3 regions of the Streptomyces sp. MAI_2237 genome follow, and region 1 is predicted to be linked to each of the others. Evidence: predicted binding sites of a transcription regulator. Region 1 holds the regulator's gene; each other region holds the start of a gene.
The links. The regulator HrcA, encoded in region 1, represses chaperone genes, less so after heat shock. The targets are predictions, from matches to a motif close to TTNGCACTCNGNNNNNCNGAGTGCNAA.
Positions count from the first base shown of each region.

Region 2: a site for HrcA is predicted at 5,055-5,081, ahead of groL (chaperonin GroEL). Genes of this name have one in related genera too.
Region 3: a site for HrcA is predicted at 3,836-3,862, ahead of groES (co-chaperone GroES). Genes of this name have one in related genera too.

Region 1 is NZ_JAJPGQ010000002.1:586,443-594,197, reverse strand. It holds gene LN251_RS07555 (HAMP domain-containing protein) at 1-236, opposite strand, end outside; gene LN251_RS07550 (SpoIIE family protein phosphatase) at 339-2,240, shown strand; gene hemW (radical SAM family heme chaperone HemW) at 2,272-3,504, shown strand; gene LN251_RS07540 (DUF3097 domain-containing protein) at 3,517-4,326, opposite strand; gene LN251_RS07535 (MBL fold metallo-hydrolase) at 4,358-5,089, opposite strand; gene hrcA (heat-inducible transcriptional repressor HrcA) at 5,330-6,346, shown strand; gene dnaJ (molecular chaperone DnaJ) at 6,347-7,483, shown strand; gene LN251_RS07520 (nitronate monooxygenase) at 7,675-7,755, shown strand, end outside.
Region 2 is NZ_JAJPGQ010000003.1:451,910-459,664, forward strand. It holds gene LN251_RS12255 (hypothetical protein) at 1-315, shown strand, start outside; gene LN251_RS12260 (carboxylesterase/lipase family protein) at 328-1,851, opposite strand; gene LN251_RS12265 (NADH:flavin oxidoreductase) at 1,977-3,095, opposite strand; gene groL (chaperonin GroEL) at 3,269-4,891, opposite strand; gene LN251_RS12275 (cold-shock protein) at 5,252-5,458, opposite strand; gene LN251_RS12280 (MoaD/ThiS family protein) at 5,901-6,176, opposite strand; gene thrC (threonine synthase) at 6,173-7,462, opposite strand; SAM riboswitch class I at 7,481-7,635, opposite strand.
Region 3 is NZ_JAJPGQ010000003.1:1,550,039-1,557,793, reverse strand. It holds gene LN251_RS17640 (SDR family NAD(P)-dependent oxidoreductase) at 27-800, shown strand; gene LN251_RS17635 (ester cyclase) at 877-1,584, shown strand; gene groL (chaperonin GroEL) at 1,640-3,265, opposite strand; gene groES (co-chaperone GroES) at 3,382-3,690, opposite strand; gene LN251_RS17620 (hypothetical protein) at 3,952-4,209, shown strand; gene LN251_RS17615 (polysaccharide deacetylase family protein) at 4,200-5,006, opposite strand; gene LN251_RS17610 (polysaccharide deacetylase family protein) at 5,003-5,932, opposite strand; gene LN251_RS17605 (class I SAM-dependent methyltransferase) at 6,023-7,186, shown strand; gene LN251_RS17600 (cell wall-binding repeat-containing protein) at 7,191-7,755, opposite strand, start outside.

The sequences.
Region 1 (7,755 bases):
ACCAGCTCCCGCTTGACCCGCTGCACCTCGCGATTGAAGTGCATGTTGCGGTCCGCGATCTGGTTGAAGACGGCGGTCAGTTCGGCCACCATGCCGTGCCCCGTCTCGGGGACCTTCGTGAAGTCGCCGTCCCGGGCCGCCGTCATCGCCGCGAGCAGCGGGCGCAGCTCCGATGCTCGGACTTGTTCGCATTCCTGCCCGTCTTCGAGCGAACGCATAGCACTGTTCTCACTCATGGCGGCCCACTTCGGTAACTCGGCGCTTATGGGCGTGGTCAGTCTGTCACTCTGTCCGTATCGACCGAGGCGTATTCGTCCGAACTGCTCGGGGAGCTGGACATGGGGGCCGTTCCGATCCAACGGAAGACCGCCGCCCTCGACGCGCCCGCGCACGGGGAGGCGCGCGAAGGCGCGCGGGCGCGGGCGCACGCCACCCTGCCCGGAAGCTCCGTCGCGCCAGGATCCGCCCGCGCGCTCGTACGCGCCGCCTTCGCCCGGTGGACGGAGGACGGACTGCCCGGCGCCGACCGCCTCACCGACCGGCTCGCCGAGGACGCGCTGCTCGTCGTCAGCGAGCTCGTCACCAACGCCGTCGTGCACGCCGGCACCGACGTGCACGTGACCTGCCGACTGGAGGAGACCGCCGGCACCCTCCTCATCGAGGTCCGCGACCAGCACCCCTCCCGGCCGCCCCGCGGCACGGACACCGAACCCGCGCGCGGGACGCACGAGTACGGCCGCGGACTGCGCCTGGTCGCCCAGCTCGCCGAGTCCTGGGGCGTCACCTACGGCAGAGGCGCCAAGACGGTGTGGGCACGGCTGCCGGCCGAGGAGGACACGGCCGACGACAGCGGCGCGGTGGAGTACGGCCTCGACGTCGCCGGCTTCCTCGCCCCCGACCCCCGGCGGGCCGAACACGACGCGGACTGGCTCAACCGCGGCGCCCTGTCCTTCCTCGCCGAGGCCTCCGACCTGCTCGCCGGGCAGCTCGACGAGAACCTGATCGCCGCCCTCACCGGACAGCTGATCGTGCCGCGGCTGGCCGACTGGTGCGCCGTATGGCTGGAGGACGAGGTGATGGGCCGCTGGGAGACCCTCGACCCCGGACCGCCGCCTCACCAGGGCGGCGGCACCGGTCCACGGCTGGCCCGCGTCTGGCACGGCAGCGAGAACCGCATCGAGGAACTGCGCCGGGTGCTGGAGAAGGACCCGCCGTCCCCGCCCGGAGCCCTGCAGTCCGGGCCCGTCGCCCACCCCTGGCCGGCCGAGGCCCTCGACCCGCGCGACGCCCACGGCGCGGCGCTCGCCTACCGCCTGATCGCCGGCGGCCGCCCGCTCGGCACCCTCGTCATCGGCCGCGCCGGAGTCCTGCACTTCCCCGACGAGGTCACCGGGCTCGTCGAGGACCTCAGCCGCCGGGTGGCGCTCGCCGTCGGCACGGCCCGCCAGTACGCCCGCCAGGCCACCATCAGCAAGGTCCTGCAGCGCGGCCTGCTGCCCGCCGCCGTCGCCGAGATCCCCGGCGTGCGCAGCGCCCTCGTCTACGAACCGTGCGACAAGGGCGGCCCCAGCGGCGACTTCTACGACCTCTTCCCGGCCGGCGACGGCCGCTGGTGCTTCGCCGTCGGCGACGTCCAGGGCAAGGGCCCCGAGGCCGCCGTCGTCATCGGCCTGGCCCGCCCCTGGCTGCGGCTGCTGGCCCGCGAGGGCTACGGCGTCGCCGGCGTCCTGGACCGCCTCAACCGGCTCCTCCTCGACGACGCGACAGAGGCCGCGGACGCGGCGGCCCGGGCCCTGGTACAGCCGGTCGGCCCCGCCGACGGCCCGCAGACCCGCTTCCTGTCCCTCCTCTACGGCGAGCTGACCCCCTTCGACGGCGGGGTCCGCTGCACCCTCGCCTCCGCCGGACACCCGCTGCCGCTGCTCCTCGGGGCCGACGGGGACGTGCGTACGGCCGCCCGGCCGCAGACCCTCCTCGGCGTCGTCGAGGACGAGACGTACACCAGCGAGAGCTTCGCGCTCGGCCCCGGCGACAGCCTGCTGTGCGTCACCGACGGCGTCACCGAGCGCCGCTCCGGCTCCGCCCAGTTCGACGACGCCGACGGCCTCGCCGCCGCGCTGGCCGGCTGCGCGGGCCTGAGCGCCGAGCTGATCGCGGAGCGCATCAGCCGCCTGGTGCACGAATTCGGCGGGCGGCCGCCCGAGGACGACCTGGCGCTGCTGGTGCTGCAGGCGGAGTGAGCAACCGTGCCGGTACGGGACAATGGAAGGCATGCCTTCCGCACTCCCCGACGGCGAGCCGGTCCCCGCCGACGGCGCACTGCCCGCGTCCGCACTCGCCGGGGCCGCCGACCGCCCCCTCGGCTTCTACCTGCACGTGCCGTACTGCGCCACCCGCTGCGGCTACTGCGACTTCAACACCTACACCGCCACCGAGCTGCGCGGCACGGGCGGAGTCCTCGCCTCCCGGGAGAACTACGCCGACACCCTGATCGACGAGATCCGCCTGGCCCGCAAGGTCCTGGGCGACGACCCGCGGCAGGTCCGCACGGTCTTCGTCGGCGGCGGCACCCCGACCCTGCTGGCCGCCGGCGACCTCGTACGGATGCTCGCCGCGATCCGCGACGAGTTCGGGCTCGCGGCGGACGCCGAGGTCACCACGGAGGCCAACCCCGAGTCGGTCGACCCCGCCTACCTCACCGCCCTCCGCGAGGGCGGCTTCAACCGGATCTCCTTCGGCATGCAGAGCGCCCGCCAGCACGTGCTGAAGGTCCTGGACCGCACCCACACCCCCGGCCGCCCCGAGGCGTGCGTGGCGGAGGCGCGGGCGGCCGGCTTCGAGCACGTCAACCTGGACCTGATCTACGGCACCCCGGGCGAGTCCGACGACGACTGGCGGGCGTCCCTGGAGGCGGCGATCGGCGCGGGCCCGGACCACGTGTCGGCGTACGCGCTGATCGTCGAGGAGGGCACGCAGCTGGCCCGCCGCATCCGGCGCGGTGAGGTCCCGATGACCGACGACGACGTCCACGCCGACCGCTACCTGATCGCGGAGGACGTCCTGTCGGGCGCGGGCTTCGACTGGTACGAGGTCTCCAACTGGGCGACCTCACAAGCCGCCCGCTGCCTGCACAACGAGCTGTACTGGCGCGGCGCCGACTGGTGGGGCGCGGGCCCCGGAGCGCACTCGCACGTCGGCGGGGTGCGCTGGTGGAACGTGAAGCACCCCGGCGCCTACGCGGCGGCCCTGGCGGCGGGGAAGTCCCCGGGGGCGGGCCGCGAGGTGCTCTCGGAGGAGGACCGGCGGGTGGAGCGCGTCCTGCTGGAGCTGCGCCTGCGCGACGGGGTGCCGCTGGACCTGCTGAAGCCGGCCGGGCTCGCGGCCGCGCGCCGGGCCCTGTCCGACGGACTGCTGCGGCAGGACCCGTACGAGGAGGGCCGGGCCGTGCTGACCCTGCGGGGGCGGCTGCTGGCGGACGCGGTGGTCAGGGACCTGGTCGACTGACCGCCGCGGGGGTCACTCCGGGGCCGTGACGAAGTCGATCAGTTCCTCGACGCGGCCCAGCAGCTCCGGCTCCAGGTCCTTGTAGGAACCCACCCGCTTCAGGATCGCCTGCCACACGGCGCCGGTGTTCTCCGACGGCCAGCCCAGCGCCCGGCACACGCCGGTCTTCCAGTCCTGGCCGTGCGGGACGCGCGGCCACGCCTCGATGCCCAGGGACGACGGCTTCACCGCCTCCCAGATGTCGATGTAGGGATGCCCGACGACCAGCGCGTGCTCGCTGGTCACCTCCTGGGCGATCCGCCACTCCTTCGTGCCCGGCACCAGGTGGTCCACCAGGACGCCCAGCCGCGCGTCCGGCCCCGGCGCGAACTCGGCCACGATCGACGGCAGGTCGTCCACGCCCTCCAGGTACTCCACGACCACGCCCTCGATGCGCAGGTCGTCGCCCCAGACCTTCTCCACCAGCTCGGCGTCGTGCCGGCCCTCGACGTAGATCCGCCCGGCGCGGGCCACGCGCGCGCGTGCGTTGGGGACGGCGACCGAGCCGGACGCCGTGCGAGCGGGACGTACGGGCGCGCCGCCGGCCGGGCGGACGAGCGTCACCACCCGGCCCTCCAGCAGGAAACCGCGCGGCTCCATCGGGAACACCCGGTGCTTGCCGAAGCGGTCCTCCAGGGTCACCGTGCCCGCCTCGCAGCGGATCACCGCGCCGCAGAAACCGGTACCGGCCTCCTCGACCACCAGACCGGGCTCCGCCGGGACCTCGGGAGCCGGCTTCGGCTTCTTCCAGGGAGGGGTCAGGTCGGCGGAGTACTGGCGCATTCGAACGACGATAGGAGAAGACCCGCGGCGATCACCGCGACACGCCGAAACGCGCCGCCAGCGCGTCCCGCTGCGCCCTTACGAACCCCGCGTCCACCACCGCTCCGTGACCGGGCACGTACAGCGCGTCCTCGCCGCCCAGGTCGAGCAGACGGTCGAGGGCGGCGGGCCAGTGCGAGGGCACGGCGTCGGGACCCGCCTGGGGCTCGCCGGACTCCTCGACCAGATCGCCGCAGAAGACGACCTCGGGGGAGCCGGGCACCAGGACGGCGAGGTCGTGCGCGGTGTGCCCGGGCCCCACGTTCGCCAGCAGCACCTGCCGGTCGCCGCCCAGGTCCAGGGTCCACTCGCCGGAGACGTGATGGCGGGGTGGGACCAGCGAGTCCACCGCCTCCTCGGCCACGCGCGCGTCCAGCCCGTTGCGCACCGCGTCCTCGCGCAGCGCCTCGCGCGCGTGCCGGGCGCCGAGCAGCGCGTCCACGCCCACCGCGCCGTACACCTCGGCGCCCGCGAACGCCGCCGCACCGAAGACATGGTCGAAATGCGGGTGGGTCAGCGCGAGATGGGTCACACGGTGCCCGGCCAGTTCCCCGGCCTGGGAACGCAGCAGCGCGCCCTCCGCGAGGCTCGATCCCGCGTCGATCACCAGGGCCGTGGCGTCCCCGACGACCAGCCCCGCCGTGCAGTCCCAGCCGGGCAGCCGGCACCGGCCGACCCCGGCCGCCACCCGCTCCCACCCGAGCTCTTCCCAAGTCACCGTCATACCGCGACGCTAGGGCCTGTCCGGCGGATCAGGTCGGCTTCGGGACACGGCGCGTCCCGGCCCAGACCCCGCGACGCCGAGCTGATCCGCCGGGCAGGCCCTGGCCGGAGCAGCCGCCGGGGCGGGACCGACCTTGCCCCGGTGGTACCCGACCGCCGTACACTGGGCCGGGGAGTGCTGGCACTCGGACGGACAGAGTGCCAGGCCAAGCGCCAGGGACGACAACTGGAGGTGTGCGCGATGCTGAGTGAACGACGACTTCAGGTGCTGCGCGCCATCGTCCAGGACTATGTCGGCACCGAGGAGCCGGTCGGGTCCAAGGCCCTGACCGAGCGGCACAACCTCGGCGTGTCCCCGGCCACGGTCCGCAACGACATGGCGGCCCTGGAGGACGAGGGGTTCATCGCCCAGCCGCACACCAGCGCCGGGCGCATCCCGACCGACAAGGGCTACCGCCTGTTCGTCGACAAGCTCGCCGGTGTGAAGCCGATGACCGCGCCCGAGCGGCGCGCGATCCAGAACTTCCTCGACGGCGCCGTCGACCTGGACGACGTGGTGGCCCGGACCGTGCGGCTGCTGGCGCAGCTGACCCGGCAGGTCGCCGTCGTGCAGTACCCGTCGCTGACCCGCTCGACCGTGCGGCACGTGGAGCTGCTCTCGCTCGCCCCCGCGCGGGTGATGCTCGTGCTGATCACGGACACCGGGCGGGTCGAGCAGCGGATGGTGGACTGCCCGGCACCGTTCGGGGAGGCCTCGCTCGCGGATCTGCGGGCGCGGCTGAACAGCCGGGTCGCGGGACGCCGCTTCGCGGACGTGCCGCGGCTGGTCGAGGACCTGCCCGAGGGTTTCGACGTGGAGGACCGGGGCACCGTCTCGACAGTGCTCTCCACCCTCCTCGAAACCCTCGTCGAGGAGAACGAGGAGCGGCTGATGATCGGCGGAACCGCCAATCTGACGCGCTTCGGACATGACTTCCCCCTCACCATCCGGCCGGTGCTGGAGGCGTTGGAGGAACAGGTGGTCCTCCTCAAGTTGCTTGGCGAGGCAGGGGATTCGGGCATGACCGTACGCATCGGTCACGAGAACGCCTACGAGGGACTCAACTCCACGTCCGTGGTCTCGGTCGGCTACGGTTCGGGCGGCGAGGCAGTCGCCAAACTCGGCGTGGTCGGACCGACCCGCATGGATTACCCGGGAACGATGGGAGCGGTACGCGCAGTGGCACGGTACGTCGGACAGATCCTGGCGGAGTCGTAAGTGGCCACGGACTATTACGCCGTTCTCGGCGTGCGCCGCGACGCGTCGCAGGATGAGATCAAGAAGGCGTTCCGGCGGCTCGCACGCGAGCTGCACCCGGACGTCAACCCCGATCCGAAGACCCAGGAGCGGTTCAAGGAGATCAACGCCGCCTACGAGGTGCTGTCGGACCCGCAGAAGAAGCAGGTCTACGACCTCGGCGGCGACCCGCTCTCGCAGGCGGGCGGCGGTGGCGCGGGCGGCTTCGGCGCCGGCGGCTTCGGGAACTTCTCGGACATCATGGACGCCTTCTTCGGTACGGCGTCCCAGCGCGGTCCGCGCTCGCGCACCCGGCGCGGCCAGGACGCGATGATCCGGCTGGAGATCGAGCTGGACGAGGCGGCCTTCGGCACGACCAAGGACATCCAGGTCGACACTGCCGTCGTCTGCAACACCTGCAACGGCGAGGGGGCGGCCCCCGGCACCTCCGCGCAGACGTGCGACATGTGCCGCGGCCGCGGTGAGGTCTCGCAGGTGACCCGGTCCTTCCTGGGCCAGGTCATGACGTCCCGGCCCTGCCCCCAGTGCCAGGGCTTCGGGACCGTCGTCCCCACCCCGTGTCCGGAGTGCGCCGGCGACGGCCGCATCCGCTCCCGCCGCACGCTGACGGTCAAGATCCCCGCCGGTGTGGACAACGGCACCCGCATCCAGCTCGCGGGCGAGGGCGAGGTCGGTCCGGGCGGCGGCCCGGCCGGTGACCTGTACGTCGAGATCCACGAGCTCCCGCACTCCACCTTCCAGCGGCGCGGCGACGACCTGCACTGCACGGTCACGATCCCGATGACGGCGGCGTCCCTCGGCACCAAGGTGCCGCTGGAGACGCTGGACGGCATGGAGGAGGTCGACATCCGGCCCGGCACCCAGTCCGGCCAGTCGATCCCGCTGCACGGCCGGGGCGTCACGCATCTGCGCGGCGGCGGCCGGGGCGACCTCATCGTCCACGTCGAGGTCCAGACCCCGTCGAAGCTCGATCCCGAGCAGGAGCGGTTGCTGCGGGAGCTGGCGAAGCTGCGGGGTGAGGAGCGGCCTCAGGGGCAGTTCCAGCCGGGGCAGCAGGGGTTGTTCTCGCGGCTGAAGGACGCGTTCAACGGGCGCTGAGGTGTGGGTGGGGGTTGCTCGCCGAGGCCGGGGGCCTGCGGCCCCCGGACCCCCGCTTCGGCCCTGGACGGGCCTCGTCCTCAAACGCCGGACGGGCTGAAATTGCACGGCCCGCTGCCCTGGGACGGGCCCTCCGGGGCAAGGGGACGGGTCGATTCGGACTTGTTCGGGGGACGTGACAACATGCGGGCATGTCCTCCGCGCTGACCGATCTCTTCCCCCATCCGATCGTGCAGGCCCCCATGGCGGGCGGCGTCTCCGTGCCTCATCTC
Region 2 (7,755 bases), on a different contig from region 1:
CGCCGCGCCGAGTTCAACGGCGGCCCCCTGCCCGCGCACCCCACCGAGTCCGCGCCCTCCCGCTACGGCGTCCGCGGCGACCGCCCCCAGCCCCAGCAGCGCTGGCTGCCGGAGCTGTGGACGGGGCAGGAGTGGCAGCTGTGCGGTACGCCGAGGCGGGACCGGCGCGAGGCGGAGCTGTACATCGCCGCCCAGCGCCGCGGCCCGCGCGCCGCCATGGCCTACCGCCTGGTGCACGAGTTCACCGACTACGAGGTGCTGCGCGTGTGGGGCACCCCGGTGAAGGTCGACATCGAACCGCTGGGCAACCTCTGAGCCGCCCCGGCTTCAGGGAAGCAGCGGCAGCGCGGTGAACTCGTGGCCCTCCCACAGCCGCCGTGTGGCCTCCTCGGGGTAGGGCCGCACCTCGGGCCGCGCGTCCAGTACCTGGACCAAGCGGTCGGCCTCCCCGTACGCCGGCCAGCCCGGGTCGCCGGTTCGTGCGAACGCCGTCCACGACGCCCGGAAGCGCGCCGACAGCTCCTCCGCCTCCGCCGGCACACCGCTCCCGGCGAAGAGCAGGCTGCCGAGGTCCGCGTCGAAGGTGCCGAACAGCAGAGGGATGTCGAGGCCGTGGCAGGCGCCGAGAACGCCCCCCGCGCCGGGCGCCGGCCAGGTCAGTTCGTAGAAGTGGGCGCGGCCGCCGCCCGCCACCTGCGCCTGTGCCAGCCGCAGGCTCGGCATGCTGAACAGCCAGTCCGTCTGGACGCGTTCGTACAGATCGCTCGGGGTGGCGTCGGGGTGGGCGGTGCGATAGGCCGACTCCGCGTCGGGGCCGGGCCCGAACGTCCGCAGGGCCCACGCCGCCTGCTCCTCGGTGACCTTGCCGAGCTGTTCGCCCATGACGAGGAACAGCCGCCACTCGTCGCGGTTGTGCCCGACGAGCAGGTCCACGTCCCGGGCCGCGCCCGCGGCCAGCGCCTGCCAGGGCGTGGTGGGCAGCACCTCGCCGTCGACGACCGGCGAGAAGGGCGTGACGGTGGGGGCCGCCTGTCCCCAACGGTCCTGGTACTGCCGCATCTTCGCGCTCAACGCCTCGCCGGCCGAGGTCAGCAGACGCGGGTCCACGGCGGACAGCGCGGCCGCCGTCGGCGGCAGACCGGCCTCCTTGGCGATCTCGGCGGCGATGTCCCGGGCGAGTTCGCCGGAGAAGTACGTGCCGGGCACGCTCTGCGCGATCGCCCGCCCGAACAGCCCGCGTGCGGCCGGCATCGCGAGCAGTGACGCCACCGATCCCGCGCCCGCCGACTCGCCGAACACGGTCACCCGGCCGGGGTCGCCGCCGAACGCCGTGATGTTGTCCCGTACCCACTCCAGGGCGGCGACCTGGTCGAGCAGGCCCCGGTTGGCGGGCGCCCCCTCCAGGCTCGCGAACCCCTCGATGCCGACGCGGTAGTTGAGGGTGACGACGACCAGGTCGCCGTCGCGCGCGATGCGCCGGGCGTCGTAGCCGGGGCTGCCGGAGTGGCCCAGTTTGTAGGCGCCGCCGTAGATCCACACCATCACCGGGCGCGGCTCGGCCGGATCGGCTCGCGGGGTCCAGACGTTGACGGTGAGCCAGTCGTCGCCGTCGGGCACGTCCAGCTCGCCCTTGCGGCCCTGGATGCCGAGGTCCTGCGGGGGCGGCGGCCCGAACGCGTACGCCTCCCGCACCCCGTCCCAGGCCCGCACGGGCCGGGGTGCCTGGAACCGGAGCTTGCCCACCGGCGGTTCGGCGAACGGGACGCCCCGGAAAACGGCCAGCCCGTCCTCCTGCCGTCCGCGCACCGCACCGGCTGCGGTGCGTACGACCGGACCGTCCGCTGTCGTCATCGTGGGCTCCTCACGGGTGGCGGATGCAAGGCTGCCGGTCCACTCAAACGAACAGGCTTGCCGAAATCAAGCAGGCCTGCGGGCCGAGCGCCGCCCGCGGTCGGCGGACGGCGCGAACGCGCCGTTCAGCTCAGGGACTTCAGCGCCGCCGCGTCGTAGGGCAGCAGCTCCTCGAAGCGGCCGGACAGCACCTTCGCCGCCCACTGCGGGTCCTGCAGCAGGGCCCGCCCCACGGCCACGAGGTCGTACTCCTCGCTCTCCAGCCGGTCCAGCAGGTCGTCGATGCCCCGCACCGGCGACCCCTCGCCCGCGAACCCGCGGAGGAAGTCGCCGTCGAGCCCGACGGAACCGACCGTGATCACCTGCTTGCCGGTCAGCTTCTTCGTCCAGCCGGCCAGGTTCAGGTCCGCGCCGTCGAACTCGGGCAGCCAGTACCGCCGGGTGGAGGCGTGGAAGGCGTCGACGCCGGCCGCCGCCAGCGGGGTGAGGATCGCCTCCAGCTCCTCGGGGGTCTCGGCCAGCCGCCCGGTGTAGTCCTGCTGCTTCCACTGCGAGTAGCGGAAGATGATCGGGAACTCGGGCGACACGGTCTCCCGTACGGCCGCGACGATCTCCGCCGCGAACTTCGTCCGGGCGACGGGGTCACCGCCGTAGGCGTCCGTGCGGCGGTTCGTGCCGGCCCACAGGAACTGGTCGACCAGGTAGCCGTGGGCGCCGTGGATCTCCACGCCGTCGAAGCCGATGCGCTCGGCGGCCGCGGCGGCCTCGGCGAACGCGCCGATGACGTCGTCCACGTCCCGCTGGGTCATCGCCCGGCCGGTCGGCTCGGCACCGGCGGTGACCAGGCCGGAGGGCCCGACGGCGGGAGCCTCGGGGAAGGGCGGGTCGCCCTGCTCGCGCACCATCCCGATGTGCCACAGCTGCGGCACGATCGTGCCGCCCGCCGCGTGCACCGCCTCGGCGACCTTCCGCCAGCCCGCGAGCTGCTCCTCGCCGTGGAAGCGCGGGACGCGGTCGCTCTGCCCGGCCGACTCGTGGCCGACGTAGGTGCCCTCGGTGACGATCAGACCGACCCCGGCGGCGGCGCGGCGGGAGTAGTACGAGACGACGTCCTCGCCGGGGATGCCGCCCGGGGAGAACTGGCGGGTCATCGGCGCCATCACGATGCGGTTGGGGACGGTCAGGCCGTTGATCGCGGTGGGCCGGGACAGGATCTCGGCGGCGCGGGAGGTGGTGGCGGTCACGCGGGGAAACTCCTCGGTATGTGCATACGCATAGACACTGCTCCCACGTCAACCGCCGCACGCGTCAGCGCATTTCCCGCCGGCCTGTGACCCCGGACACGCCGAAGGGCGGCACCCCCTGCCGGAGCAGGAAGTGCCGCCCTCCGTAAGGACGTCGATCAACCGCAGGTCGATCAGAAGTCCATGTCACCGCCCGGCATGCCGCCACCGGCGGGCGCGGCGGCCTTCTCCGGCTTGTCGGCGATGACGGCCTCGGTGGTGAGGAAGAGCGCGGCGATGGAGGCGGCGTTCTGCAGGGCAGAGCGCGTGACCTTCGCCGGGTCGATGATGCCTTCCTTGACCAGGTCGACGTACTCGCCGGTCGCGGCGTTGAGGCCGTGACCCGGGGTGAGGTTGCGGACCTTCTCCACCACGACGCCGCCCTCGAGGCCGGCGTTGACGGCGATCTGCTTCAGCGGGGCCTCGAGCGCGATGCGCACGGCGTTGGCGCCGGTCGCCTCGTCACCCTCGAGCTCCAGCTTCTCGAAGACCTGGGAGGCCTGCAGCAGGGCCACGCCACCACCGGCGACGATGCCCTCCTCGACGGCGGCCTTCGCGTTGCGGACGGCGTCCTCGATGCGGTGCTTGCGCTCCTTGAGCTCCACCTCGGTGGCGGCACCGGCCTTGATGACCGCGACACCGCCGGCGAGCTTCGCCAGGCGCTCCTGCAGCTTCTCGCGGTCGTAGTCCGAGTCGCTGTTCTCGATCTCGGCGCGGATCTGGTTCACGCGGCCCGCGACCTGGTCGCTGTCGCCGGCACCGTCGACGATGGTGGTCTCGTCCTTGGTGATGACCACCTTGCGGGCCTTGCCCAGCAGGTCGAGGGTGGCGTTCTCCAGCTTGAGGCCGACCTCCTCGGAGATGACCTCGCCACCCGTGAGGATGGCGATGTCGCCGAGCATGGCCTTGCGGCGGTCACCGAAGCCCGGGGCCTTGACGGCGACGGACTTGAAGGTGCCGCGGATCTTGTTGACGACCAGGGTCGACAGGGCCTCGCCCTCGACGTCCTCGGCGATGATCAGCAGCGGCTTGCCCGACTGCATGACCTTCTCCAGCAGCGGGAGCAGGTCCTTGACCGAGGAGATCTTGGAGTTGGCGATCAGGATGTACGGGTCGTCGAGGACGGCCTCCATACGCTCCATGTCGGTGGCGAAGTACGCCGAGATGTAGCCCTTGTCGAAGCGCATACCCTCGGTGAGCTCCAGCTCCAGACCGAAGGTCTGGGACTCCTCGACGGTGATGACGCCTTCCTTGCCGACCTTGTCCATGGCCTCGGCGATGAGCTCGCCGATCTGGGTGTCGGCGGCGGAGATGGAGGCCGTCGAAGCGATCTGCTCCTTGGTCTCGACATCCTTCGCCTGCTCGAGCAGGGCACCGGAGACGGCCTCGACGGCCTTCTCGATACCGCGCTTGAGGGCCATCGGGTTGGCGCCGGCGGCTACGTTGCGCAGGCCCTCCTTGACCAGGGCCTGGGCGAGAACGGTCGCGGTGGTCGTACCGTCACCGGCGACGTCGTCCGTCTTCTTGGCGACTTCCTTGACCAGCTCGGCGCCGATCTTCTCGTACGGGTCCTCGAGCTCGATCTCCTTGGCGATGGAGACACCATCGTTGGTGATCGTGGGGGCGCCCCACTTCTTCTCGAGGACGACGTTGCGGCCCTTGGGGCCGAGCGTCACCTTCACGGCGTCCGCGAGCTGGTTCATGCCGCGCTCGAGGCCGCGCCGCGCCTCCTCGTCGAACGCGATGATCTTGGCCATGTGAAGTGGTCCCTCCAGGACTGGGGGTGATTCCTTCGGACCGCGCCCGCGCCCGCGACGGACGGCTCGCCGACCCGTGGGTTCCTTGCCCCACCCGGCCTGCGGGCCTCACCGACCCGGTCCTTCTTTGTCACTCTCACCTTCAGAGTGCTAACGCCAATGATTAGCACTCGCCCCTGCCGAGTGCAAGCGCCTCCCGCGGACCGGTCCCGGCGGACGCCAGGTGGAGGGACGCCGGCGGAGCGCGCCGGGCCGCGCCGGAGTGCGGACATGCCGGAGGGCCCGCACCCATGACTCCCCATGGGGTACGAGCCCTCCGAAGAAAAGAAGAACGACGCTGCTATCTGCCCGGCGCGTGCTTCAGCTGGTCGCCAGTCGGACCATGTCCGCCTGCGGCCCCTTCTGGCCCTGCGAGATCTCGAAATCGACCCGCTGGCCCTCTTCCAGGGTGCGGTACCCGTCCATCTGGATGGCGCTGTAGTGGACGAAAACATCCGCACCACCGTCGACCGCGATGAAGCCGTACCCCTTCTCCGCGTTGAACCACTTGACGGTGCCCTGAGCCATGCCTAACTCCCCTATTACTGGCCCTTGCACGGACCCGCACTTCGCGGATCCGGGTCAGACCTCACCCCCCACGGTTTGGGGGCGTGCGCCGGAACGCGTCGACCGCGGCTGAATGTATCTGCCCAACTGCCGTCTGCAACAGGTCAATCGGACGAGAATTCTGGACGGAAGGGGTCCGGAATGTAGTGAGAATTCGGCCGAATTCAGGGCAAGTCGGGCCCCATAAAGGGAACAAAAGCCGCGAAAGACATGCGCACTTTGGCTGCATCTCGACGGGCCTGCGGCAGGAATTCCGGGCTCCCGATCCGGAGATCAGCAGCGCGTTCCCCAACTGTACCGCGCTCAACCACACTGAATTGCCCCCTCCGCTTCTCTCACGGAGGGGGCAATTCGATGAACTCTTCGTAACCGACATTACCGAAGGTAATGATCGGTCATTCGGTCAGCCGCCGGCGACGGCCGGGATGATCGACACGCCCGCCCCGTCCGGGGTCGCCGTCTCCAGCCCCTGCTCGAACCGCACGTCGTCGTCGTTGACGTACACGTTGACGAAGCGGCGCAGCTTGCCCTGGTCGTCCAGCACACGGGCGGCGATGCCGGTGTGGTTCTTCTCCAGGTCGGCGATGACCTCGGCGAGGGTGGCCCCCTCGGCGCTCACCTCGGCCTGGCCGCCGGTGTAGGTGCGCAGGATGGTGGGGATGCGGACGTTGACGCTCATGATGCGAGGCCAGCCTCTCGGAAGGAGTCGAGGTTCGGACGGATGGTGGCGGTGAGACCGGTGCCGGCCACCGCGTCGAGGGTCTTGAGGCCGTCGCCGGTGTTCAGCACGACGGTGGTCAGAGCCGGGTCCAGCACGCCGTTCTCGATGAGCTTCTTCGTCACGCCCACCGTCACGCCGCCGGCGGTCTCGGCGAAGATGCCCTCGGTGCGGGCCAGCAGCTTGATCGCGTCGACGACCTGCTCGTCGTTCACGTCCTCCACGGCACCGCCCGTGCGGCGCGCGATGTCCAGGACGTAGGGCCCGTCGGCCGGGTTGCCGATGGCCAGCGACTTGGCGATGGTGTTCGGCTTCTGCGGCCGGACCACGTCGTGGCCCGCCTTGTAGGCGACCGAGACCGGCGAGCACCCCTCGGCCTGCGCGCCGAAGATCTTGTACGGCTTGTCCTCGACGAGCCCGAGCTTGATCAGCTCCTGCAGCCCCTTGTCGATCTTCGTGAGCTGGGAGCCGGAGGCGATGGGGACCACGAGCTGGTCGGGGAGCCGCCAGCCGAGCTGCTCGCAGATCTCGTACGCCAGGGTCTTGGACCCTTCCGCGTAGTACGGCCGCAGGTTGACGTTGACGAACCCCCAGCCCTCGCCCGCCGGGTCGCCGATCAGCTCGGAGCAGAAGCGGTTCACGTCGTCGTAGTTGCCCTCGATGCCGACGAGCTCGCCGCCGTAGACCGCGGCCATGACGACCTTGCCCTGCTCCAGGTCGTGCGGGATGAACACGCAGGAACGGAAGCCGGCGCGGGCCGCGGCGGCGCCGACGGCGCCCGCGAGGTTGCCGGTGGAGGAGCAGGAGAGCGTGGTGAAGCCGAAGGCGCGCGCGGCCTCCAGGGCCTGGGCGACGACGCGGTCCTTGAAGGAGTGCGTCGGGTTGCCGGAGTCGTCCTTCACGTACAGTCCGCCGGTGACCCCCAGCTCGCGCGCCAGGTTGTCGGCCTTGACGAGCTTGGTCCAGCCGGGGTTGATGTTCGGCTTGTCCGCCACGTCCGCCGGGACGGGCAGCAGCGGCGCGTAGCGCCAGATGTTCGCGGGTCCCGCCTCGATGCGCTTGCGGAGTTCCTCGGTGTCGTAGGCCGAGAAGTCGTAGGCGATCTCGAGCGGGCCGAAACACTCCTCGCAGGCGAAGACCGGACCGAGCGGCACCCGGTGACCGCACTCGCGGCAGGAAAGCGCCGAGGCGGGGCCCAGGTCTACGGTCGTGGAGTCGGTGGTGCTTGCAACAGTCTGCGCAGCCATGTGAGGCGAGGCCCTTTCTCCTCATCTTCCTCACGACGCATCTCGCCGTGAGACGGATTTGGCACCTTCCCTAGCCGGGAGCCTCGCGGAATGATCAACAGTGATCTACGAGACCGGCTGGAGGGTTGCCGGGGCTTCATCGGGCCGTATCCCTCTGCCCCTCTGGATGAGCGGTATGTGGTTGTTGAACTCGTTGAACACGAGACGACCCCCGACATGCGATGGTCATCAGCGTTGTTCAAGACTGTAACCGAAGGCCAGGACAGTTGAGATAGCCGTCCGAACCGCGAGAT
Region 3 (7,755 bases), on a different contig from region 1:
CCGGTCCGGGTAACTACGCTTGGGCCATGACAACGGCTCTGATTACGGGATCGACCGCGGGCATCGGCGCCGCCTTCGCACGGCGGCTGGCGGGTGACGGACACAACCTGGTGCTCGTCGCGCGTGACACCAAACGGCTGCGGGAGCAGGCGACCGAGCTGCACGACCGGCACGGCATCGAGGCGGAGGTCCTCACCGCCGACCTGGCGACGGACGCCGGCATCGAAGCGGTCGCCGCCCGCCTCGCCGACCGCAAAAGCCCCGTCGACCTGCTGGTCAACAACGCCGGCTTCGGCAACAAGGGCCGCTACCTCGACGTCTCCATGGCCGACGAGCTGAAGATGCTCAAGGTGCACTGCGAGGCGGTCCTGCGGCTGACCTCGGCCGCGACGGAGGCGATGCGGGAGCGGGGGCGCGGCGGGGTCGTCAACGTCGCCTCCGTGGCCGCCTTCGTGCCGCGCGGCACGTACGGGGCGTCCAAGGCGTGGGTCGTGCAGTTCACCCAGGGCGCGGCGAAGGACCTCGCGGGCAGCGGGGTGCGGCTGATGGCGCTGTGCCCGGGCTTCGTGCGCACGGAGTTCCACGAGCGGGCCGGGATGGGCACGGACAACATCCCCGGCTGGATGTGGCTCGACGCGGACAAGCTGGTGGCGTCCGCGCTGAGCGATCTGGCGCGGGGCAAGACGCTGTCGATCCCCGACCCCCGGTACAAGGCGCTGATGGGGCTCGTGAAGGTCACACCACGGGCGCTGCTGGGCGGGATCACCTCACGCACCGGGCGCAAGTACGGGCCTCGGTGAACGAGGCACCGGCGCGCTCCGGTGGGAGGATGGGTTCCGTACGACCGGACCCAGGGGGGCCGGAGGCGATGGTGCCATGACCTTCGTTCAGATCATCGACTGCAGGACCAGCCACTTCGACGACATCGACCGGCTGATGGACACGTGGGTGGAGCAGACCAAGGGGAAGCGCACGGCGACGCACGCGGTGGTCGGCAAGGACCACTCCGACGCGTCGCACTTCATCGAGATCGTGGAGTTCCCGTCGTACGAGGAGGCGATGCGCAACTCCGGCCTGCCCGAGACGGACACGATCTTCCGGGAGATGGTGGCCCTCTGCGACGAGATGCCCACCTTCACCGACCTGGACGTGGTGCGCGACGACCAGCTGAACGCGCTGAACGTGCGGCGGTTCTTCGAGACGATCGCGCACAAGGGGGACCTGCCCGCGCTCGACGACCTGGTCGCCGAGAACTACCACGACCACGATCCCGGCAAGGAGCAGGACACCCTGGGCATGGACGCCCTGCGGCGGGACCTCGGGGAGTGGCGCGGCGGGTTCGACTTCGCCTTCGACATCGAGGACCAGATCGCGCAGGGAGAGCGGGTGTGCACCCGGTGGACCTGGCACGGCACCCACAGCGGTGAGTTCATGGGGTTGGCGGCCACCGGGCGGAGCGTCTCGATGACCGGGACGACCGTCTTCCGCTGCGACGAGGACGGGAAGATCGCCGAGGGCTGGTGGCAGTACGACCGGCTGGGGCTGATGGAGCAGTTGGGCGCGCTCGACGCGCTGGAGCAGTAGGGCGAACGCGAAGGCCCGGCACCCCACGGGTGCCGGGCCTCGGTGCTGACCTGGGTCAGTGGGAGTGGCCGTGGCCGTGGCCCGCGGCGGCCGGCTCCTCCTCTTCCTTCTTCTCGACGACCAGGGTCTCGGTCGTCAGAAGCAGGGAGGCGATGGAGGCGGCGTTCTCCAGGGCGGAACGGGTGACCTTGACCGGGTCGATGACGCCGGCCTTGACCAGGTCGCCGTACTCGCCGGTGGCGGCGTTGAAGCCCTGGCCCTTGTCGAGGTCGGCGACCTTGGAGGTGATGACGTAGCCCTCCAGGCCGGCGTTCTCGGCGATCCAGCGCAGCGGCTCGACGACCGCGCGGCGGACCACGGCGACACCGGTGGCCTCGTCGCCGGTGCGGCCGAGGCCGCCGTCCAGCACCTTGGCGGCGTGGACCAGAGCGGAGCCACCACCGGAGACGATGCCCTCCTCGACCGCGGCGCGGGTCGCGGAGATGGCGTCCTCCAGACGGTGCTTCTTCTCCTTCAGCTCCACCTCGGTGGCGGCGCCGACCTTGATCACGCACACGCCGCCGGCCAGCTTCGCGAGGCGCTCCTGGAGCTTCTCGCGGTCCCAGTCGGAGTCGGTGTTCTCGATCTCGGCCTTGATCTGGTTGACACGGCCGACGACGTCCTCGGAGTTGCCGGCGCCGTCGACGATGGTCGTGTCGTCCTTGGTGACGGTCACGCGGCGGGCGGAGCCCAGCACGTCCAGACCGGCCTGGTCGAGCTTGAGGCCGACCTCCTCGGAGATGACCGTGGCGCCCGTGAGGACGGCCATGTCCTGCAGCATCGCCTTGCGGCGGTCACCGAAGCCGGGGGCCTTGACCGCGACCGCGTTGAAGGTGCCGCGGATCTTGTTGACGACCAGGGTGGACAGGGCCTCGCCCTCGAGGTCCTCGGCGATGATCAGCAGCGGCTTGGAGGAGCCGGCCTGGATGACCTTCTCCAGCAGCGGCAGCAGGTCGGCGATCGAGGAGATCTTGCCCTGGTTGATCAGGATGTACGGGTCGTCGAGGACGGCCTCCATACGCTCCTGGTCGGTGACGAAGTACGGGGACAGGTAGCCCTTGTCGAAGGCCATGCCCTCGGTGAAGTCCAGCTCCAGACCGAAGGTGTTGGACTCCTCGACGGTGATGACACCGTCCTTGCCGACCTTGTCCATCGCCTCGGCGATGAGCTCGCCGACCTGCTGGTCCTGGGCGGACAGCGCGGCGACGGCGGCGATGTCGGACTTCTCGTCGATCGGGCGGGCCGAGGCGAGAAGCTCCTCGGAGACGGCGGCGACGGCCGCGTCGATGCCCTTCTTCAGCAGCGCCGGGGAGGCACCCGCGGCCACGTTCTTCAGGCCCTCGCGCACCAGCGCCTGGGCGAGCACGGTGGCGGTGGTGGTGCCGTCACCCGCGATGTCGTTGGTCTTGGTCGCCACCTCCTTCACCAGCTGCGCGCCGAGGTTCTCGTACGGGTCCTCGATCTCGACCTCGCGGGCGATGGTGACGCCGTCGTTGGTGATGGTGGGGGCGCCGAACTTCTTGTCGATGACGACGTTGCGGCCCTTGGGGCCGATCGTCACCTTGACCGTGTCGGCCAGCTTGTTGACGCCGCGCTCGAGGGCGCGACGGGCGTCCTCGTCGAACTTCAGGATCTTCGCCATGACAGCGGGAGCCCTCTCGGATTATGGGGTCTGACAAAGACACTGCGCCCCGGGCGCCCGGCTTCTCAGTGGTCGCGGGGGGCCAGGGGCGCAGTGTGGGAAAACGTGAGGCAGTACTACTTCTCGATGATCGCGAGCACGTCGCGAGCCGAGAGGACGAGGTACTCCTCGCCGTTGTACTTCACCTCGGTGCCGCCGTACTTGCTGTACAGCACGATGTCGCCGGTCTTGACGTCGAGCGGAAGACGCTCGCCGTTCTCGAAGCGGCCCGGGCCCACGGCCAGGACGACGCCCTCCTGGGGCTTCTCCTTGGCGGTGTCCGGGATGACCAGGCCAGAGGCGGTGGTCTGCTCCGCGTCGAGCGGCTGGACCACGATGCGGTCCTCAAGCGGCTTGATGGCAACCTTGGAGCTGGTGGTCGTCACGATCCGACCTCCCCCTTCGGAGATCTCACGGGGTTAACTGTCTGAGGTGGCGACCAGGTCGATCCGTCGTCGCGGGTGCCGGACCTGCCCGTCGCTAGTTGGCACTCTCCTACGGGGAGTGCCAGAGCCGAGACTATGACCGTGATTAGCACTCGGTCAAGCGGACTGCTAATCCCGGCGGCGCGTCGGCCCGCGATGCGGCCGACGGGGGTGGGTCGCGAAGGGGTGCCGGGGGCCGTGGCGGGCGCGTACCGTCGGCCCATGCCTTCCCGGTCCCTGTCGTCAGACGGCTGCGCGCTCGCGGTGCTGCTTCCGGCCGAGGTCGCCTTCGGCCTGGTGTTCGCGGCCGTCCTGGCACTGAACGGGCACGCGTGGGGCGCGGCCGTGTGGCTGGGCGGCTCGGCGACGGCGGCCCTGGCGTCCGCCGTCTTCTTCTTCCGGGACGGATTCGCCGTGACCGGCGCGGGGCAGATCCTGGCGGCCCTGTTCTTCCTCGTGACGGCGCTCGGCTACAGGTAGTCCTCCAGCCGTCCCACCGTCAGTCCCCGTCTCTCCACCGCCCGCAGCAGTCCCCTGGTGCGTTCGACGAGGGTCGGGGAGGCCGGCTCCCCCGACGGGACCGAGACGATGTCGCCCGGCCGCAGCCGCGGCTCGCCCCGCGCGAACGTCGGCTGTGCGGCCTCCATCGACGCCCGCCACAGCACGACCGCCGAGACGCCGCAGTCGGCCGCCGCGCGCAGGGTGGTGGTGTCGTAGGTGCCGTAGGGCGGGCGGAAGAAGCGGGGGCGGACGCCGAAGCGGGAGCGGAGCTTGTCCTGCTGGCCGCAGATCTCGGCGCGCTGACCCGCGTAGGGCAGTCCGCGCAGGGCGGAGTGGTCGAGGGTGTGGTTCTGGATGCGGGCGCCGACCGACCGCAGGCGCGCCAAGTGGCCGTACCCGGGTCCGGCGACCCTGTCGGTGAGGAACATGCTGACCGGCAGGCGGAGTTCACGGACCATGTCGACGAAGCGGGGGTCCTGTTCGGCGCCGTCGTCGTAGGTGAGGAAGACGACCTTGTCGCGGGTGGGGACGCGGCGGACGACGGGCAGCGGACGCGCCCGGTGAGCGGCGGGTGCGTGCGCCGGGCTCGGGGGGTGGGCCAGCGGCTTGGGCAGGCCCCAGCGGCGGTACGGCGGTGCGGCGGTGCCCGTCGGGCCGTGCGCCCGCACCCGCTGGGCCGCCTTCTCGCCGAGCCGTTCGAGGGGCGCCACGGACGGGGCGCAGCCGGTGAGGAGGGCCAGTGCGAGGACGCCTGCCGCCAGGCCCCGGCGCCTCACAGGTAGTCCTCCAGGCGGGCCACCGCGTACCCGTCGGCGGTGACCTTGTTCAGGAAGCGCCGCATGTCGTCGACCATGGTGCCCTTCCACTCGTCGCGGCCCCGGAAGTGGGTGAGCACGATGTCGCCGGGGTGCAGGGAGCGGTCGTCCTCCCGGTACTCCCAGTGGTCGACGAACACCTCCTCGTCCCAGATCGGCGCGTACTCGATGCCGCAGGACTTCGCGGCGCGCAGGGTGTCCTGGTTGTAGTTGCCGAAGGGCGGCCGGAAGACGGTCGGGGCCCTGCCGAACTGCTTTTTCATGATCTTCTGCATGCCGCAGATCTCGTGCTTCTGCTCCGCGTACGACAGCCCCGGCAGATAGGGGTGCGTGAGGGTGTGGTTGTTGAGGCTGACGCCCTCGGACTGCATCCGGCGGAAGTACGCGTAGTCGTCCTTGACCAGGAAGTTGCTGAGGAAGGCGGAGTACGGGATCTTCAGCTCGCTCATCATCCGCAGGAACGCCCGGTCCTTCTCGGCGCCGTCGTCGATGGTGAGGAAGACGACCTTCTGCCGGGTGGGAACGGTGGTGAACACCGGCGGGAGGCCGAGTTCCTCCTGGTCGTCGACCTCGAACCCCTTGCGGGCGGTGATGTGCGGCTTGTGCGGCGGCGCGGGCGGGGCCGCGAGGGGCACCTGCCTGAGCCCCCAGCGCCGGGCCGCCAGGGCCCGCGCGGCGTAGGCCGTGCGCAGCTTCGTGGCGTAGGAGTCCAGGGCGCGGGCCTCGGGCGCCTTCAGGCGGGGCTGGCCGGCGGCCGGGCGCACCTCCTGGGCGCCCCCCTGCGCGCAGCCGGAGGCGATGGCGGCGACGGCGAGCACGGCGATTCCGCCACGGACTCGCGACCCCCAAGATGACCCGTTTTTGTCATTTTGTACTACTGCTCGCATGGAGTCGGATCCTCGCAGCCCCGGCCCCGGAACCCCGTCCGACACCTCAGCCGCACGCACACCGTCCCCCGCCTGGCCCACAATGAGCCGGTGAACGACCTCGCTGACCTCCTCACCCCCGAAGGCCGCGCCCTCCTCGACGAGGTGCGCGGGACGGCGCCGGCCGACGAACTCGCCGTGGCCACCCGGCTGCGCCGCGAGCACCCGGCCGATCTGGTGTCGGCGGCGCTCGGGCAGGCCCGGCTGCGGCAGCGGGCGGCGGCCAAGTTCGGCGCGGAGGACGCGGGGCGGATGTTCTTCACGCCCAACGGCGTCGAGCAGTCGACGCGGGCGAGCGTGGCGGCGTACCGGGCCGGGCGGCTGCGGGCGCTCGGGGTCACCTCGCTGGCCGACCTGTGCTGCGGGATCGGCGGGGACGCGATCGCGCTGGCCCGCGCGGGTATCAGGGTCCTCGCCGTGGACCGGGACCCGGTGACGGCGGCCGCGGCCCGGGCGAACGCGGAGGCACTGGGACTCGCCGACCTCATCGAGGTACGGGAGGCCGATGTCACGGAGGTCGACACGGCGGGCTGGGACGCCGTGTTCGTCGACCCGGCCCGGCGCGGCGGCCGGGGCCGCATCTTCGACCCCGAGGCCTACTCGCCGCCCCTGTCCTGGGCGGTCGAGGCGGCCCGCACGGCACCGCACGCAGCTCTCAAGGTCGCGCCCGGCATCCCGCACGAGGCCGTCCCGGCCGACGCCGAGGCCGAGTGGATCTCGGACGGCGGCGACGTGAAGGAGGCGGTGCTGTGGTTCGGCACGGCGCCCGGGGCGGTGCGGGCCACCCTGCTGCCCGGGCCGCGCACCCTGCTCGGCCGCGGGCTCCCGGACCCCGAAGTCCGGTCCGTCGGGCGGTACTTGTACGAGCCCGACGGCGCCGCCATCCGCGCCCATCTGGTCGCCGAGGTGGCCGAGGAGGTGGGTGGCGGCCTGATCGACCCGACCATCGCCTACGTCACCTCGGACGAGCGGCACGAGTCGCCGTACGCCACCGCCTACGAGATCACCGACCGACTCCCCTTCAACGTGAAGAAGTTGAAGGCACTGCTGCGCGAGCGCGGGGTCGGGACGCTGACCGTGAAGAAGCGTGGGTCGGCGGTGGAGCCGGAGGAACTGCGCAAGAAGGTCAAGCCGTCCGGCCCCCACGCGGCGACGGTGTTCCTGACCCGGGTGGCGGGGGCGCCGACCATGCTGATCGGTGCCCCCGCCACGTGACCGGCTACTGGTGCTGGACGGTCCTGAGCGAGCCCAGGTGCGGGTCGGAGCCGACCGGGCCCGTGCGGGCCACGGTGTCCGGCTGGCCGCCGTTGGTGCGGGCCGCGTAGCTGCTCTGCAGGGACGTCGTCGAGATGACGCCGTTGTAGTACGGGTGGTACACGAACTGGCTCGCGCTCGCGCTGATCGCGGCGCCCGCGGTGTCCAGCGCGGCCTTGGCGACCGAGCCGGTGCCGCCGAACGCGATCACGGAGTTCGTGCTCGCCGACTCGCGCAGCAGGTAGCTCTTGACCTCGCTGGAGAGGCTGTCCTTGGCGGTCCACAGGACGGGGCCGAAGACGTTCATGGCCGCGCCCGCGGAGACGCCGCCGCGCCAGGAGCTGGTGTACGCGAGCGCCGCCGTGCTCGGCGCGGCCCACCAGAACTTGGCGATGGCGACCGAGGTGCCCTCGTTCGTCGACGCCGTGATCGGGTAGTACGAGAACGTCGACGGCCAGTTGGAGAAGTACGTGTGCGTCAGCGCGTACTTCGCCGAGGAACCCACCGTGATGATCATGGTGTTGTTCGGG